Regions from separate parts of the Actinotalea sp. genome, predicted to be linked through region 1. Evidence: predicted binding sites of a transcription regulator. Region 1 holds the regulator's gene; the other holds the start of a gene.
What was found. The regulator LexA, encoded in region 1, represses DNA repair genes until DNA is damaged. The targets are predictions, from matches to a motif close to TCGAACANNTGTTCGA.
Positions count from the first base shown of each region.

Region 2: a site for LexA is predicted at 2,332-2,347, ahead of PKY62_RS04355 (HNH endonuclease signature motif containing protein). Genes of this name have one in related genera too.

Region 1 is NZ_DAORSQ010000057.1:8,107-15,341, forward strand. It holds gene dapF (diaminopimelate epimerase) at 1-149, shown strand, start outside; gene PKY62_RS07975 (class I SAM-dependent methyltransferase) at 136-777, opposite strand; gene hflX (GTPase HflX) at 892-2,448, shown strand; gene PKY62_RS07985 (ATP-dependent DNA helicase) at 2,529-4,739, shown strand; gene PKY62_RS07990 (L-lactate dehydrogenase) at 4,790-5,782, shown strand; gene lexA (transcriptional repressor LexA) at 5,786-6,481, opposite strand; gene PKY62_RS08000 (LysM peptidoglycan-binding domain-containing protein) at 6,782-7,132, shown strand; gene nrdR (transcriptional regulator NrdR) at 7,211-7,235, shown strand, end outside.
Region 2 is NZ_DAORSQ010000024.1:688-7,521, forward strand. It holds partial or broken gene infB (translation initiation factor IF-2) at 1-548, shown strand, start outside; gene rbfA (30S ribosome-binding factor RbfA) at 635-1,153, shown strand; gene truB (tRNA pseudouridine(55) synthase TruB) at 1,158-2,141, shown strand; gene PKY62_RS04355 (HNH endonuclease signature motif containing protein) at 2,425-3,882, shown strand; gene PKY62_RS04360 (glycoside hydrolase family 65 protein) at 3,842-6,310, opposite strand; gene PKY62_RS04365 (HAD family hydrolase) at 6,385-6,834, opposite strand, start outside.

The DNA.
Region 1 (7,235 bases):
CCACGTGGCTGGTCGAGGTGCCGGGCGGCACGCTGCGTGTGCGGGTGATCGACGGCGGCCGCGTCGAGCTGGCCGGGCCGGCGGTCCTCGTCGCGTCGGTCGAGGTGGACCTGGACGCGCTCGGCGGCGGAGTGCTCAGGCCGGCGTGACCGCGAGCACCCGGAAGCCCTTGGCGCTCGCGGCGCGCTCGACACGCAGCCCCAGCTCCTCGACGATCCACCGCTGCAACGAGTCGGCGCCGAGGTTGCGCTGGACGACGAGCCACGCGGTGCCGCCGGGGGCGAGCCGGCCGAGCCAGTGCCGCAGCAGCTCGTGCAGCTCCGGCTTGCCGATCCGGATCGGCGGGTTGGACCAGATGACGTCGAAGCGCAGGTCCGCAGGGACGTCCTGGGGGGTCGTCGCCGTGATGCCGGTGAGCTCCAGGCCGCGCGCGGTGCGCGCCACGAGGTCGACGGCGCGGCGGTTGACGTCGACGGCCCAGACGCGCGCGCCCGGGGCCTGCAGGCCCATCGTCAGGGCGAGGGGACCCCAGCCGCAGCCCAGGTCGAGCAGCGTGCCCGTGGCGGGCGGCACGGGCACGGTGCGCAGCAGCACCTGGGTGCCGAGGTCGAGCCGGCCGGCGGAGAACACCCCGGCGGCCGTGTGGACGGTGACGTCGCGGCCGGCGAGCCGGACGTCCAGGGTGCGCCGCTCGGCGGCCGAGGCGGGCTCGGCGGTGAAGTAGTGGTCGGGCTCGACGTCGGGCGTGGGGTCGGGGGGCTGCGGTGTGGCAGGCACGAGGGAACCCTACCGAGCCGACGCGACGGTGCCGCCGGCCCCGCCGCGGCCGGTGGTATTCGTTCGCCGGTGTCGGCGGCGCGTGACACCCTGGGAGCCTGACGAGAGGTACCGATGACCCCCACCGATCCAGGCAGCACCGATCCAGGCAGCACCGATCCCGCGACCACCGAGCCCGCCCGCACCGGCGCGGCCCGCACGGGTCCCGCCCGGACGGAGCGCGAGCTCGCCGACGCCGTCGTCGCGCGTGTGCTGGCCCGTGCCGGCACGGTGCTCGACGAGGGCCTCACGCGCACCTCCGGCTCCGACGGCGACCAGCTCGAGCGCGAGGAGCGCGCGGCCCTGCGCCGCGTCTCCGGGCTGTCGACCGAGCTGGCGGACGTCACCGAGGTCGAGTACCGCCAGCTGCGCCTCGAGCGGGTGGTGCTCGCCGGCATCTGGAGCTCCGGCACCGTGACCGACGCCGAGATCTCGCTGCGTGAGCTCGCGGCGCTCGCCGAGACGGCCGGATCGGAGGTGCTCGAGGCGGTGCTCCAGCGCCGCCGCACACCCGACCCCGGGACCTACCTCGGCTCGGGCAAGGCCCTCGAGCTCGCCGAGGTCGTGGCGGCCACGGGCGCGGACACCGTCATCATCGACGCCGACCTCGCGCCCTCCCAGCGCCGGGCGCTGGAGGACGTGGTCAAGGTCAAGGTCATCGACCGCACCGCGCTGATCCTCGACATCTTCGCCCAGCACGCCAAGTCGCGGGAGGGCAAGGCCCAGGTCGAGCTCGCCCAGCTCGAGTACCTGCTGCCGCGCCTGCGCGGCTGGGGCGAGTCGATGTCCCGGCAGGCCGGTGGTCGCGTCGCGGGCGGTGCAGGGATCGGCTCCCGCGGTCCCGGTGAGACCAAGATCGAGCTGGACCGTCGGCGCATCCGCACCCGGATGGCCAAGCTGCGCCACGAGATCGCGGCGATGGCGCCGTCCCGGGCCACCCGGCGCGCCGGACGCACGCGGCACCGCGTCCCCTCGGTGGCCATCGCCGGCTACACCAACGCCGGGAAGTCCAGCCTGCTCAACCGCCTCACCGGCGCTGGCGTGCTGGTGGAGAACGCGCTGTTCGCCACGCTCGACCCGACGGTCCGCCGCGCGCAGACGCCAGACGGGCGCACCTACACGCTGACCGACACCGTCGGGTTCGTCCGTTCGCTGCCCACCCAGCTCGTCGAGGCCTTCCGCTCCACGCTCGAGGAGGTCGGCGACGCCGACCTGCTGCTGCACGTGGTCGACGTGTCCCACCCGGACCCGGAGGGGCAGGTCGCGGCCGTCCGCGCCGTGCTCGCCGAGATCGAGGGTGCCGACGCGATCCACGAGATCGTCGTGCTCAACAAGGCCGACGTCGCCGACCCGGAGGTCGTGGCGCGCATGCGGCGCCGCGAGCCGGTCTCGATCCTCGTCTCGGCGCACACCGGAGAGGGGCTCGGCGCGCTGCGCGAGCTCATCGCCGCAGAGCTGCCGCGACCGCGCGAGGAGATCGACGTCGTCGTGCCGTACCGGCGGGGTGACCTCGTCAACCGGGCCCACACCCAGGGCGAGGTCACGGAGGAGCACACCGAGCACGGCACGGTGCTGCGCGGCCTCGTCGACGCCGACCTCGCAGCGGAGCTGCGCGCGGTCTCGGTCGGCTGACCCAGGGCGCGACGGCGGGAGGGGCTGCGGTGCCGCGTCGGTCCGGCTGCCCGCGCCGGGCGACCCCGTAGGCTTCCGCGGTGAGCACGCAGCCCGATGTCCCGAGCGTGACCGGGCTTCTCGACCTGGCGGTCACGGCGCTGGGCGGCACGCACCGTGCCGGGCAGCAGGCCATGGCGCAGGCGGTCTCGGACGCCGTCGACCGCCGCGAGCACCTGCTCGTCCAGGCCGGCACCGGCACCGGCAAGTCGTTGGGCTACCTCGTGCCCGCCGTGCGCCACGCGGTGCTGCACGACCAGCGCGTCGTCATCTCCACGGCGACCCTCGCGCTCCAGCGGCAGGTCATGACGCGCGACCTGCCGCTCGTCGCCGCGACGGTCGCGCCGCGCCTGCCCCGGGCACCCCAGATCGCCCTGCTCAAGGGCTGGCACAACTACGTGTGCCTGCAGAAGGTCGACGGCGGCTACCCGGCGGACGAGCCAGGGACCCTGTTCGACCTCGAGGCGCCCGGCGCCGCAGAGCACCCGGCGGCCGGCCCGGGTAGCGACCTGGGTCGCCAGGTGCTCGCGGTGCGCGCCTGGGCGGCCGAGACGACGACGGGGGACCGGGACGACCTCGTCCCCGGCGTCAGCGACCGGGCGTGGCGACAGGTGTCTGTCACGTCGATGGAGTGCATCGGCGCGCGCTGCCCGAAGCTCGACGACTGCTTCCCCGAGCGGGCCAAGGTGCGCTCGCGCGAGGCCGACGTCGTCGTGACGAACCACGCGATGCTGGGCATCGCCGCCGGAGGCTCGCCCAACGTGCTGCCGGAGCATGACGTGCTCGTCGTCGACGAGGCGCACGAGCTCGCCGACCGGGTCACCGCCCAGGCGACGGTCGAGCTGTCCCCACCCAGCATCGATCACGCGTCGCGCCTCGCGCGCCGGCACGGCGGGGTGCCGACCGCGGACCTGGACGCCGCGGCCCAGGCGCTGCGCGTGGCCCTCGTCGGGGTGCCGGAGGGTCGCTTCCGGGTGCTGCCCGACGCTCTGGTCAGCTCCGTCGAGGCGGTGCGCGACGCCGCGCGGGCCCTGGTCACGGCACTGCGGCCGGAGCCGGCCGCCGGAGCGGGCAAGGGAGCGCCGGCCGGTCTGCCAGACGGTGGTCTGAAGATGGCGGCGTCGGCCGTGCTGGGCGTCTTCGAGATCGCCGAGCGGATGACGGGCGACGGTGCGTCGGACGGCACCGACGTGCTGTGGTGCGCGCGGGACGATCGTCGTGACCAGGGTCCCCGGCTGCTCGCGGCGCCGCTGGCCGTCGCCGGGCTGGTCCGCACCCGCCTGCTGGCAGGGCGGACCGCGGTGCTCACGTCCGCGACCCTCACGCTCGGGGGCAGCTTCCGTCCGCTCGCGCTCGGCGCGGGGCTGACGGCGCACGAGGAGCGCGGGCACGAGGGCGTCGCCCCGGGTGATGCGGTCGGCGACGCGGTGGCAGCGGGCGGCGCCGCCGCGGGCGGCGCGCTCGTGCGCCGCGAGGAGGGCTCGCCGGGCGACGTCGCGCCGCAGCCGTGGCGGGGGCTGGACGTCGGCAGCCCGTTCGACCACCCGATGGTCGGCATCCTGTACGTCGCGCGTCACCTGCCGCCCCCGGGGCGCGAGCCGACCACGCAGACGCAGCTCGACGAGATCGCCGCGCTCATCGAGGCTGCCGGGGGCGCCACCCTCGGCCTGTTCTCCTCGCGTCGCGCTGCCGTGGCGGCCGCCGAGGCGATGCGCGAGCGGCTGCCGTTCCCGGTGCTGTGCCAGGGTGACGACCAGCTGCCCACGCTGGTGCGCCAGTTCGCGGACGACGGTCCCACCTGCCTGTTCGGCACGCTGTCGCTCTGGCAGGGAGTCGATGTGCCCGGGCCGTCGTGCCGCCTCGTGCTCATCGACCGGATCCCCTTCCCGCGGCCGGACGACCCGGTGAGCGCGGCGCGCACCGAGGCGGTCGAGGCGCACGGCGGCAACGGCTTCATGGCCGTCTCGGCGACGCGGGCCGCGCTGCTGCTCGCCCAGGGGGCCGGTCGGCTCATCCGCACGGACACCGACCGCGGCGTCGTCGCCGTGCTCGACCCTCGGCTCGTCACCGCGCGCTACGGCGCCTTCCTGGCCCGCTCCCTCCCACCGTTCTGGCGCACGACGGACCCGCAGGTGGCCAGGGATGCCCTGCGACGCCTCGCTGCGGCCCAGGTGACCGGTCCGGCCGGGCCGGACGGGCGCGCGGTCGAGGGACCGGACGAGGCTTCGCCGGCCCCCGCGTCGGAGTGTTGACGCTCGCGCCGGGCGCCCCGTCACCGCCGCGCTGTGCCTAGGCTGGGGCCATGAACCCTGAGCCGATGTCCCTGCCGCCCGAGCCGGTGCGCGTCGCACCCCGCGCGTCCAAGGTCGCCATCGTCGGCGCCGGTGCCGTGGGCGCCACGCTGGCCTATGCCACCCTCGTCAAGGGCGCAGCCCGCGAGGTGGTCCTGTACGACATCAACAGGGCCAAGGTCGAGGCCGAGGTGCTCGACATCGGCCACGGCATCGAGTTCATGCCGATGGGATCGATCTCCGGCTCGGACGACATCGGGATCTGCGCCGACGCCGACATCGTCGTGTTCACGGCCGGCGCCAAGCAGAAGCCCGGCCAGAGCCGGATGGAGCTGGCGGGTGCGACCATCAACCTCACCAAGGCGATCGTGCCGAAGCTCGTCGAGGTCGCGCCCCATGCGATCCACCTCATGGTGACCAACCCGGTCGACGTCGTCACGTACGTCGCACTCAAGCTCTCCGGGCTGCCGGCCAACCAGCTGTTCGGCTCCGGTACGGTCCTGGACTCCTCGCGGTTGCGCTGGCTCATCGCGCTGCGGACCGGCGTGGCGGTGCAGAACGTCCACGCCTACATGGTCGGCGAGCACGGCGACACCGAGTTCCCGCTGTGGAGCTCCGCGGCGATCGCGTCCATCCCCCTGCGGGACTGGGTGCAGAACGGGCCGCACAAGCTCGACGCGAAGGACCGCGAGGACGTCGCCAACGACGTGGTCAACGCCGCCTACAAGATCATCGAGGGGAAGGGCGCGACCAACTACGCCGTCGCCCTCGCCGGCGCCCGCATCATCGAGGCCGTGCTGCGTGACGAGCACCGCGTCATGCCCGTCTCCTCCCTCGTCACGAACTACGCGGGGATCAGCGACGTGTGCCTGTCGGTGCCCAGCATCGTCGGGCTCAGCGGCGTGGGCGGGACGCTCGAGGTGCCGATGGACGACTTCGAGACGGCCCGCCTGCAGGCCAGCGCCGAGAAGATCCGCTCGGTCGCCGCGAGCTTCGGCTTCTGACCCTCAGAGCGCGCGCAGCACGCTGACGACGCGACCGAGGACGACCGCCTCGTCCCCGTCGATGGGGGCGTAGGCGGCGTTCTGCGGCAGCAGCCACACGTGGCCGTCCGCGCGCTTGAGCGTCTTGACGGTCGCCTCGCCGTCGATCATCGCCGCCACGATCTCGCCGTTCTCCGCGACGGGCTGGCGTCGGACGACCACCCAGTCGCCGTCGCAGATGGCGGCCTCGATCATCGAGTCGCCGACCACCTTGAGCAGGAACAGCTCACCGTCCCCGACCAGCTGGCGCGGCAGCGGGAAGACGTCCTCGACCACCTGGTCGGCGAGGATCGGCCCGCCCGCAGCGATCCGGCCCACCACGGGGACGTAGGACGGCGTCGGGGCGGCGTCGCGGTAGGCCTCGTCCGGCTCGTGCGCGTCGAGCTGCCCGATGGTGCGCGAGTCGTCGGGGTGGACCACCTCGATGGCGCGCGGACGGTGGGGGTCGCGGCGCACGTAGCCCTTGCGCTCGAGCACCGTGAGCTGGTGCTTGACGGACGACGGGCTGGTGAGCCCGACGGCGTCGCCGATCTCCCGCATGCTCGGCGGGTAGCCGCGCCGCTCGACGCTGGACCGGATGGTCTCCAGGACGAGGCGCTGCCGCGGCGTCAGCCCGTCCCCGCCGGCGGGGCCGTCGGGCAGGGCGTGCACCGAGGCCAGTGCCTCGTCCGAACCCGACGGCGGGGTGGTGCTCGGTGCCACGGTGACCTCCTGGGCTGCACCGACCGCGCGTGTCGGTGGTCGGTGATGGTGTGTCCCTCGTGGCTCCCAGACTAGGGCGCCACGTCCTGCCGATCAAACATCTGTTCGAGCGTGTCTCGACATCCGTCGGGAACTCGTGCTAGACATCGTACAGACGTACGACGTACAGGTGTTCGAGACACGTGGGAGAGATCGGCGGCCACGACCCCTCGGGGGAGCGACGGTCGATCGGGACGGCGACAGACGGAGGAGCGGACGATGAGCACGATGACCTGGGACATCCGACGGGCGGCCCCGACGACGACGGTGCCAGCCCTGCGCCTGACGCGTCGTGGACGCCGGGTGGTGCTCGGGCTCGCCGTCGCGCTGGCCGTCGCGGTCGGGCTGTCGGCGCAGAGCGCCGAGGCCGATGGCCCGGTGGCGGCGACGGCCGTCACGGCGCACACCGTCGCCGCCGGCGAGACCCTGTGGGAGATCGCGGCGTCGGTCGCCGGCGCGGGGCAGGACGTCCGCGACGTCGTGGACGCCATCGCCGAGCTCAACGGGATCGCGGGTGGCGGCCTGCAGGCCGGTCAGCAGATCCTCGTCCCGCTCGGCGCGGTCGGCTGATTCTTGCCGCACCCGGGGGGTAGCCGTACGGTGACCCGTGGCACGCCGGTCGGCGCGTCGGGTTGGAGAGGTGAACCGGTGCACTGTCCGTTCTGCCGCCACG
Region 2 (6,834 bases), on a different contig from region 1:
TCAAGATCGACGTTGGCGAGGAGGTCGAGCTGCGGGTCATCCACCGCGGCGTCGGCGCGATCACCCAGAACGACGTCAACCTGGCGACCGTGGACAACGCGATCATCATCGGGTTCAACGTCAAGTACGCCGAGCGGGTCGAGGACCTGGCGGACCGCGAGGGCGTCGACGTGCGCTTCTACTCGGTCATCTACCAGGCGATCGACGACGTCGAGGCAGCGCTCAAGGGCATGCTCAAGCCGGAGTACGAGGAGATCCAGCTCGGCACGGCCGAGGTGCGCGAGGTCTTCCGGTCCAGCAAGTTCGGCAACATCGCCGGCTCGCTTGTCCGCTCGGGCGTCATCCGCCGCAACGCCAAGGCGCGCGTGCAGCGCAACGGGCAGCTGGTGGCCGAGGGTCTGTCCATCGAGTCGCTCAAGCGGTTCAAGGACGACGCGACCGAGGTCCGCGACGGCTACGAGTGCGGCATCGGCCTCGGGTCGTTCAACGACCTGCAGCCCGACGACGTCATCGAGACGTACGAGATGCGCGAGAAGCCGCGCTCCTAGCGGTCTCGCCGTGGGGGCCGCGCACCGGACGACCGGAGCGCGGCCCCCACGGCATCGCAGCCGGCACCCAGACACAGGAGTTCGACATGGTTGACCACCCCAGGGCCCGCAAGATGGCCGAGCGCATCCAGCAGATCGTCGCGCAGATGCTCGACACCCGGGTCAAGGACCCACGCCTCGGGTTCGTCACCGTGACGGACGTGCGCGTCACCGGGGACCTGCAGCACGCCTCGGTGTTCTACACCGTGCTCGGCGACGCCGCCGCGCGCGCCGACAGCGCAGCGGCGCTGGCGAGCGCCACAGGCCTCATCCGCTCCGAGGTGGGCAGGCAGACCGGCATCCGGCTGACCCCGACCCTGGAGTTCATCGCCGACGCGGTGCCCGAGACGGCCCAGCACCTCGAGGACGCGCTGCGGGCGGCCGCCGTGCGCGACGCCGAGGTGGCGGCGCTGGCCGCCGCCGCGACCTACGCGGGCGACGCCGACCCGTACAAGCGCGCTGACGACGACGGTGACGAGGTCGGCGAGGTCGGCGAGGATGCGGCGGCGGGTCCCGTCGGTGGTGCGCACGGCGAGCCCGACGGCGAGCCGACCGACGAGGTCTGACGCCGTGGCCGAGGGTCAGGCGCCCGAGGGCTCGGCCCGCCTCGGGGAGCGGCCCGAGGGCCGACGTGAGCCCCGGCGCCCGACGGCGCCCGACGGGCTCCTCGTCGTCGACAAGCCGTCCGGCTGGACCAGCCACGACGTCGTCGCGCGCGTGCGGCGCCTGGCCGGCACCCGCAAGGTGGGCCACGCGGGGACGCTCGACCCCATGGCCACCGGCGTGCTGGTGCTGGGGATCGGCCGCGCGACGCGCCTGCTGACCTACGTCGTCGGGGCCGACAAGGAGTACCGGGCGACCATCCGGCTGGGCGTGAGCACCACGACGGACGACGCCGAGGGCGAGGTGCTCGCCCGGGTGGGTGCCGAGGGCGTGGCCCGGGCCGACCTGGAGGTGGGCGTCGCGGCCCTGACCGGGGCGATCTCGCAGGTGCCGAGCTCGGTGAGCGCCATCAAGGTGGACGGGCAGCGGGCCTACGCCCGGGTCCGGGCGGGGGAGCAGGTCGAGCTCGCGGCGCGCCCTGTGACGGTGCACGGCTTCGTGGTGCACGACGTCGCGCCCGGGGTGGCCGAGGGGCTCGCGGTGCTCGACGTGGACGTCACGGTCGTGTGCTCCTCTGGCACGTACATCCGCGCGCTGGCGCGGGACCTCGGGGCCGCGCTGGGCGTCGGAGGGCACCTCACGGCCCTGCGGCGCACGCGGGTGGGTGGCTACCCGCTCGCGGTGGCGCGCACGCTGGAGCAGCTCGAGGCCGAGGTCGCCGTGCTGCCGATGGCGGTCGCGGCGCGCGCGACGTTCCCGGCGCGCGCGCTGACCGAGCACGAGGCATCGGAGCTCTCCTTCGGCCGGCGGCTGGCGGCGGTGGCGGGCGGACCGGTCGGGACGGCGGCCCTGCCGGTGGCGGCGTTCGCGCCCGACGGCACGCTCGTGGCGCTGCTCGCGGACGACGACGCCGGGCGGTCCCGGCCCGTGCTGGTCTTCGCCCCGGCCTGACGGCGTGCTGCTGTCCGCCCCGGCGCCCCGGCGCCCCGGCGTGCGTGGCCGTAGCCGGCCCGGGGCTCGGTCGTGGCCGGTCGAGGGCTCGTGCCGGCCGGGTCGCGAGCACGAGTGCGAACAACCGTGCAGGTCAGCGGTGGTTTCGTGGCTCCGGGACCTTCCCTCGGCGACGCTCGTCCGGTAGACTTCGAACAGGCGTTCGATGGCAGCCGTGCGGGAGTGATGCGGCTCGCTCGTGGGGTACGAGGGCACCGTGGGGGGTGGCGGTATGGCGAGTCGGATGGCGACGTACGCCGAACGCCACCCGCTGGCCGCCCGCCTCGAGGCGGCGTCGCCGTCGCCGGAGCTCGTCGCGCAGCTGCATGCCCTGGACCCGGCGGACTGCGACGACCCCGCGCTGCTCGAGGTCGTCGCCGGGTGGGAGCGCGTGCTCGCGTGGGCCACGGCGCGGCAGGCGCGGGCGCTCGAGGAGATGACGCACCGGGTCCCGGGGTCGCAGGGAGAGTTCGTCGCGGACGACGTCGCCGCGCGGCTCGGGATCACGCGTCGCCTCGGCCAGAGCCGGGTGACCCTGGCGCTGGGCCTCGCCGCGCACCCGCAGGTGGCCGACGCACTGGCGGTCGGAGCGATCGACCCACGCAAGGCCGAGGTGCTGCTCGCCGACACCGAGCACCTGCCCGGTCACGTCGCGGACGAGGTGCTCGACGGCGTGCTTGGTGAGGCGCCCGGGCGCACGGTCCCGCAGCTCCGGGCCGATCTGCGCGAGGCGGAGCTCGCCCTGCACCCCGTCGCCGCGGCGCAGCGCCACGAGGTCGCCCGCCGCGAGCGGTGCGTCCGCATGGTCCCCGCCCCCGACGCGATGGCCTGGGTGCATGCGTTCCTCCCCGCCGCCGACGCCGTGACGGTGATGACCGGCCTCGACGCCCTCGCCGGATCCGGTCGCGGCACCGGGGGTGGGGTGGCCGGCGCGGCCGGTGCAGTCGACGACCCGCGTACCGCGGACCAGCGCCGCGCGGACGCGCTCGGCGAGGTGCTGCGCCGGGTGCTGGACGCCGGCGTCGGCCCCGACGGCACGCCCCTGGCCGTGCGTCAGCACCGCCGCCCCCACCTGCACCTGACCGTCTCCGCCGCGGCGCTGGCCTCGGGTGACGCGACGGGCACCGCCCACCTGGCGGGCTACGGCCTCGTGCCGCTCGTCGCGATCGGTCACCTCATCGCCGAGGCCGACCTCCACACCGTGGCCGTGGACCCGGCGACCGGCGAGCGACTCGGGGACTGCGTCCCGGTCCGGCGCGCCGGACCGGTGTCCCGGTCGACGGCGGGATCAGCCCAGCCCGGCTCGAGCGGCTACCGCCCCATGGCCACCGTCGTGCGCCAGGTGGTCGACCGCGACGTGACGTGCCGGTTCCCGGGCTGCCGGGTGCCGTCGTGGCGCTGCGACGTCGACCACGTCGTGCCGTTCGACCCCGACCGGCCGGCCGGCGAGCAGACCGTCGCGGCCAACCTCCAGGCGCTGTGCCGTCACCACCACCGGCTCAAGACCCTCGGCCGGTGGCGGGTCGCCCGCGATCCGGTGACCGGCACCACCACCTGGAACGCCCCGACCGGAAGGGTCTACCGGCGTTCCCCGGAGCGGGTGGAACCCGAGCCCGCCGAGCCGCCGCGCCGGGAGCCCCGGCCGACCACACCCGCCGACGTCACCCGTTGGGCCCCGAGTGGTGGGGCACCGACGCGGTGATGATCGTCCCGTCGGGCCGGAGCGTGCCGCGCAGCGCCTTCGCATCCGGCTCGCCGTCGATCGCGGGTCCCTGGCCGTCGAGCGGCACCGTCACGGGCTCCGCGCTCGTCACGGTCACCTGCACACCGCGCACCACGACCTGCGCGCGCTCGCCCACCTCGACGGTGAACGTGATCGACTCGGGGCGCACGCTGACGAGCAGCCGGGTCCCCGCGACGGCGATCCGGAAGGACAGCGAGGGCCACGACGCGGGCAGGCGAGGGTCGAACGTCAGCACCCCGCCGTGGTCGCGCATCCCGCCGAAGCCGTGGACCAGGGCGCTCCACACCCCGCCCGTCGACGCGACGTGCACGCCGTCGGCCGTGTTGTGGTGCAGGTCCGCGAGGTCGACGAACAGCCCGTCCCAGAAGTACCGCAGGGCGAGCTCGTGGTAGCCGACCTCGGCCGCGATGATCGACTGGACCACGCCGGACAGCGTCGAGTCGCCCGTGGTGATCGGGTCGTAGTACTCGAAGTCGGCCCGCTTCTCCTCGGCCGTGAACTGGTCGCCCTGGAGGAACAGCGCCAGCACCACGTCGGCCTGCTTGAGCACCTGGAAGCGGTAGATCACCAGCGGGTGGTAGTGCAGCAGCAGCGGGCGCTTGTCCGCGGGTGTGCTCGGCAGGTCCCAGACCTCACGCTCGTGGAACTGGGCGTCCTGGGGGTGGATGCCCAGGTTGTCGTCCCACAGGATCGCCATGGCCTCGGCCGCCCGGACCCACTCGGCGACCTCCTGGGGCCGCAGGCCCAGCCGGGCCACCATGCGCGCGTGCTCCTCGGGCCGGGTCTCCTCGAGCTCGAGCACCGTCTGGGCGGCGCAGCGCAGGTTGAAGCGCGCCATGACGTTCGTGTAGAGGTTGTCGTTGACGACGGTCGTGTACTCGTCCGGCCCCGTCACCCCGTGGATCCGGAACGAGTCCTCGCCGTACCCGCGCCAGAACCCGAGGTCGGCCCACATCCGCGCCGTCCCGACGAGGATGTCGACGCCCTCGCGGGCCATGAAGTCGTGGTCGCCGGAGGCCTTGACGTACTTGTCGACGGCGAAGGAGATGTCCGCGTCGATGTGGTACTGCGCGGTGCCGGCCGCGTAGTACGCGGAGGCCTCCTCGCCGTTGATGGTGCGCCACGGGAAGAGCACGCCGTCCTGCGTGAGGTCCTGTGCGCGCCGCTCCGCCGCCGGGAGCATCGTGTACCGGAACCGCAGGGCGTTGCGGGCGATGAGCGGCGACGTGTAGACGAAGAAGGGCACCACGTAGACCTCGGTGTCCCAGAAGTAGTGCCCGCCGTAGCCCGACGCGCTCACCCCCTTGGCCGAGATGCCGTTGCCCTCGGCGCGCGCCGCGGCCTGGGCCAGCTGGAAGAGGTTCCAGCGGATGGCCTGCTGCGCCTCGGGCTGGCCCTCGACCTCGACGTCCGAGCGCAGCCAGTAGTGGTGCAGCCAGGAGGCCTGGTCGGCGAACTGCTGCTCGATGCCGTCCGTCTTGACGCGGTCGAGGGTGCGCCGGCACCGGTCCGACAGCTCGCGCGAGGGCACCGTCCGGGACGTGTGGTACGCCACGGTCTTGGTGATCGTGATCGGTCGGCCCGGCTCGGCGCGCACGCGGAAGACGTGCTTGGCGTAGTCCTCCTCGACCTCGGTGAACTCCTCGTAGGCGTTCTCGGTCTCGATGGTGTGGTCGGCGGCGACGGCCAGCGTCATCCCGGAGCTGGCGCACCGGTAGCCGAGGATCGCGCGCCCGTCCCCGCCCCAGTGGAGCTCGGGGAGCAGCACGCGGCCCTCGAAGGCCTCGGCCTTGCGCGGATCGGCGATGGTGCCGGCCGTCGGCTTGGTCCGGTACTCGTCGAGCCCTGCCTGACGGTTGAGGACCTGCGAGGAGATCGCCACCGGGGCCGCCTTGTCGAGCAGCGTGACCTCGTACGTCAGCACCGCGAGGTGACGCTGGGTGAACGAGACCATCCGCCGGGACCGCACCCGGACGCGGGTGCCAGACGGCGTCCGCCAGAGCAGGTCGCGGTGGAGCACGCCCTCCGCGAGGTCGAGGCTCCGCGAGTAGTCGATGAGGTCCGCGACCGAGAGCAGCAGGGGCTCGTCGTCCACGTAGAGCCGGATCACCTTGGCATCGGGGACGTTGACGATGGTCTGGCCCACGCGCGCGAAGCCGAAGGCCTCCTCGGCGTGCCGGATGGGCCACGTCTCGTGGAACCCGTTGACGAAGGTCCCGTGGCTGTGGCTGTCGCGGCCCTCCTCGACGTTGCCGCGCAGCCCGAGGTAGCCGTTGCCCACGGCGAAGAGGGTCTCGGTGACCCCGAGGTCGTCGGCGCCGTACATCGTCTCGGTCAGGCGCCACGGGTCGACGGGGAACCGCATCCGGTCCAGCGGGTCGGGCATCGTGGGACCACCGGAACCGCCGGAACGTCCTGCCCCTCCCGAGCCGCCGGCGCCGGACGCCGTGCGGGACGCGCTCACGGGACGACCAGCTCGGCGAGGTCCTGCACCACGACGTCGGCACCGGCCTCGAGCAGCACGTCGCCACCCGCGCCACGGTCCACGCCGACCACCAGGCCGAAGCCGCCGGCGCGCCCGGCGGCGACCCCGGACACCGCGTCCTCGACCACCACGGCTCGCTCGACGGGCACGCCGAGCTGCTGCGCGGCGAAGACGAACGTGTCGGGGGCCGGCTTGCCCGGCAGCCCCTCCGCGATCGCGACCGTGCCGTCCACGACGACGGTGAACCGGTCCGCGAGGCCCGCGGCGGCGAGCACGGCCGGCGCGTTGCGCGAGCTGGAGACCACGGCGACGGCCGTCCCGCGGGCCGCCAGGGCATCGAGCAGCGCGACGCTTCCCGGGTAGGCCACCACGCCGTCCTCGCGCAGCACCCGGTCGAAGGCGGCGTTCTTGGTGTTGCCCAGCCC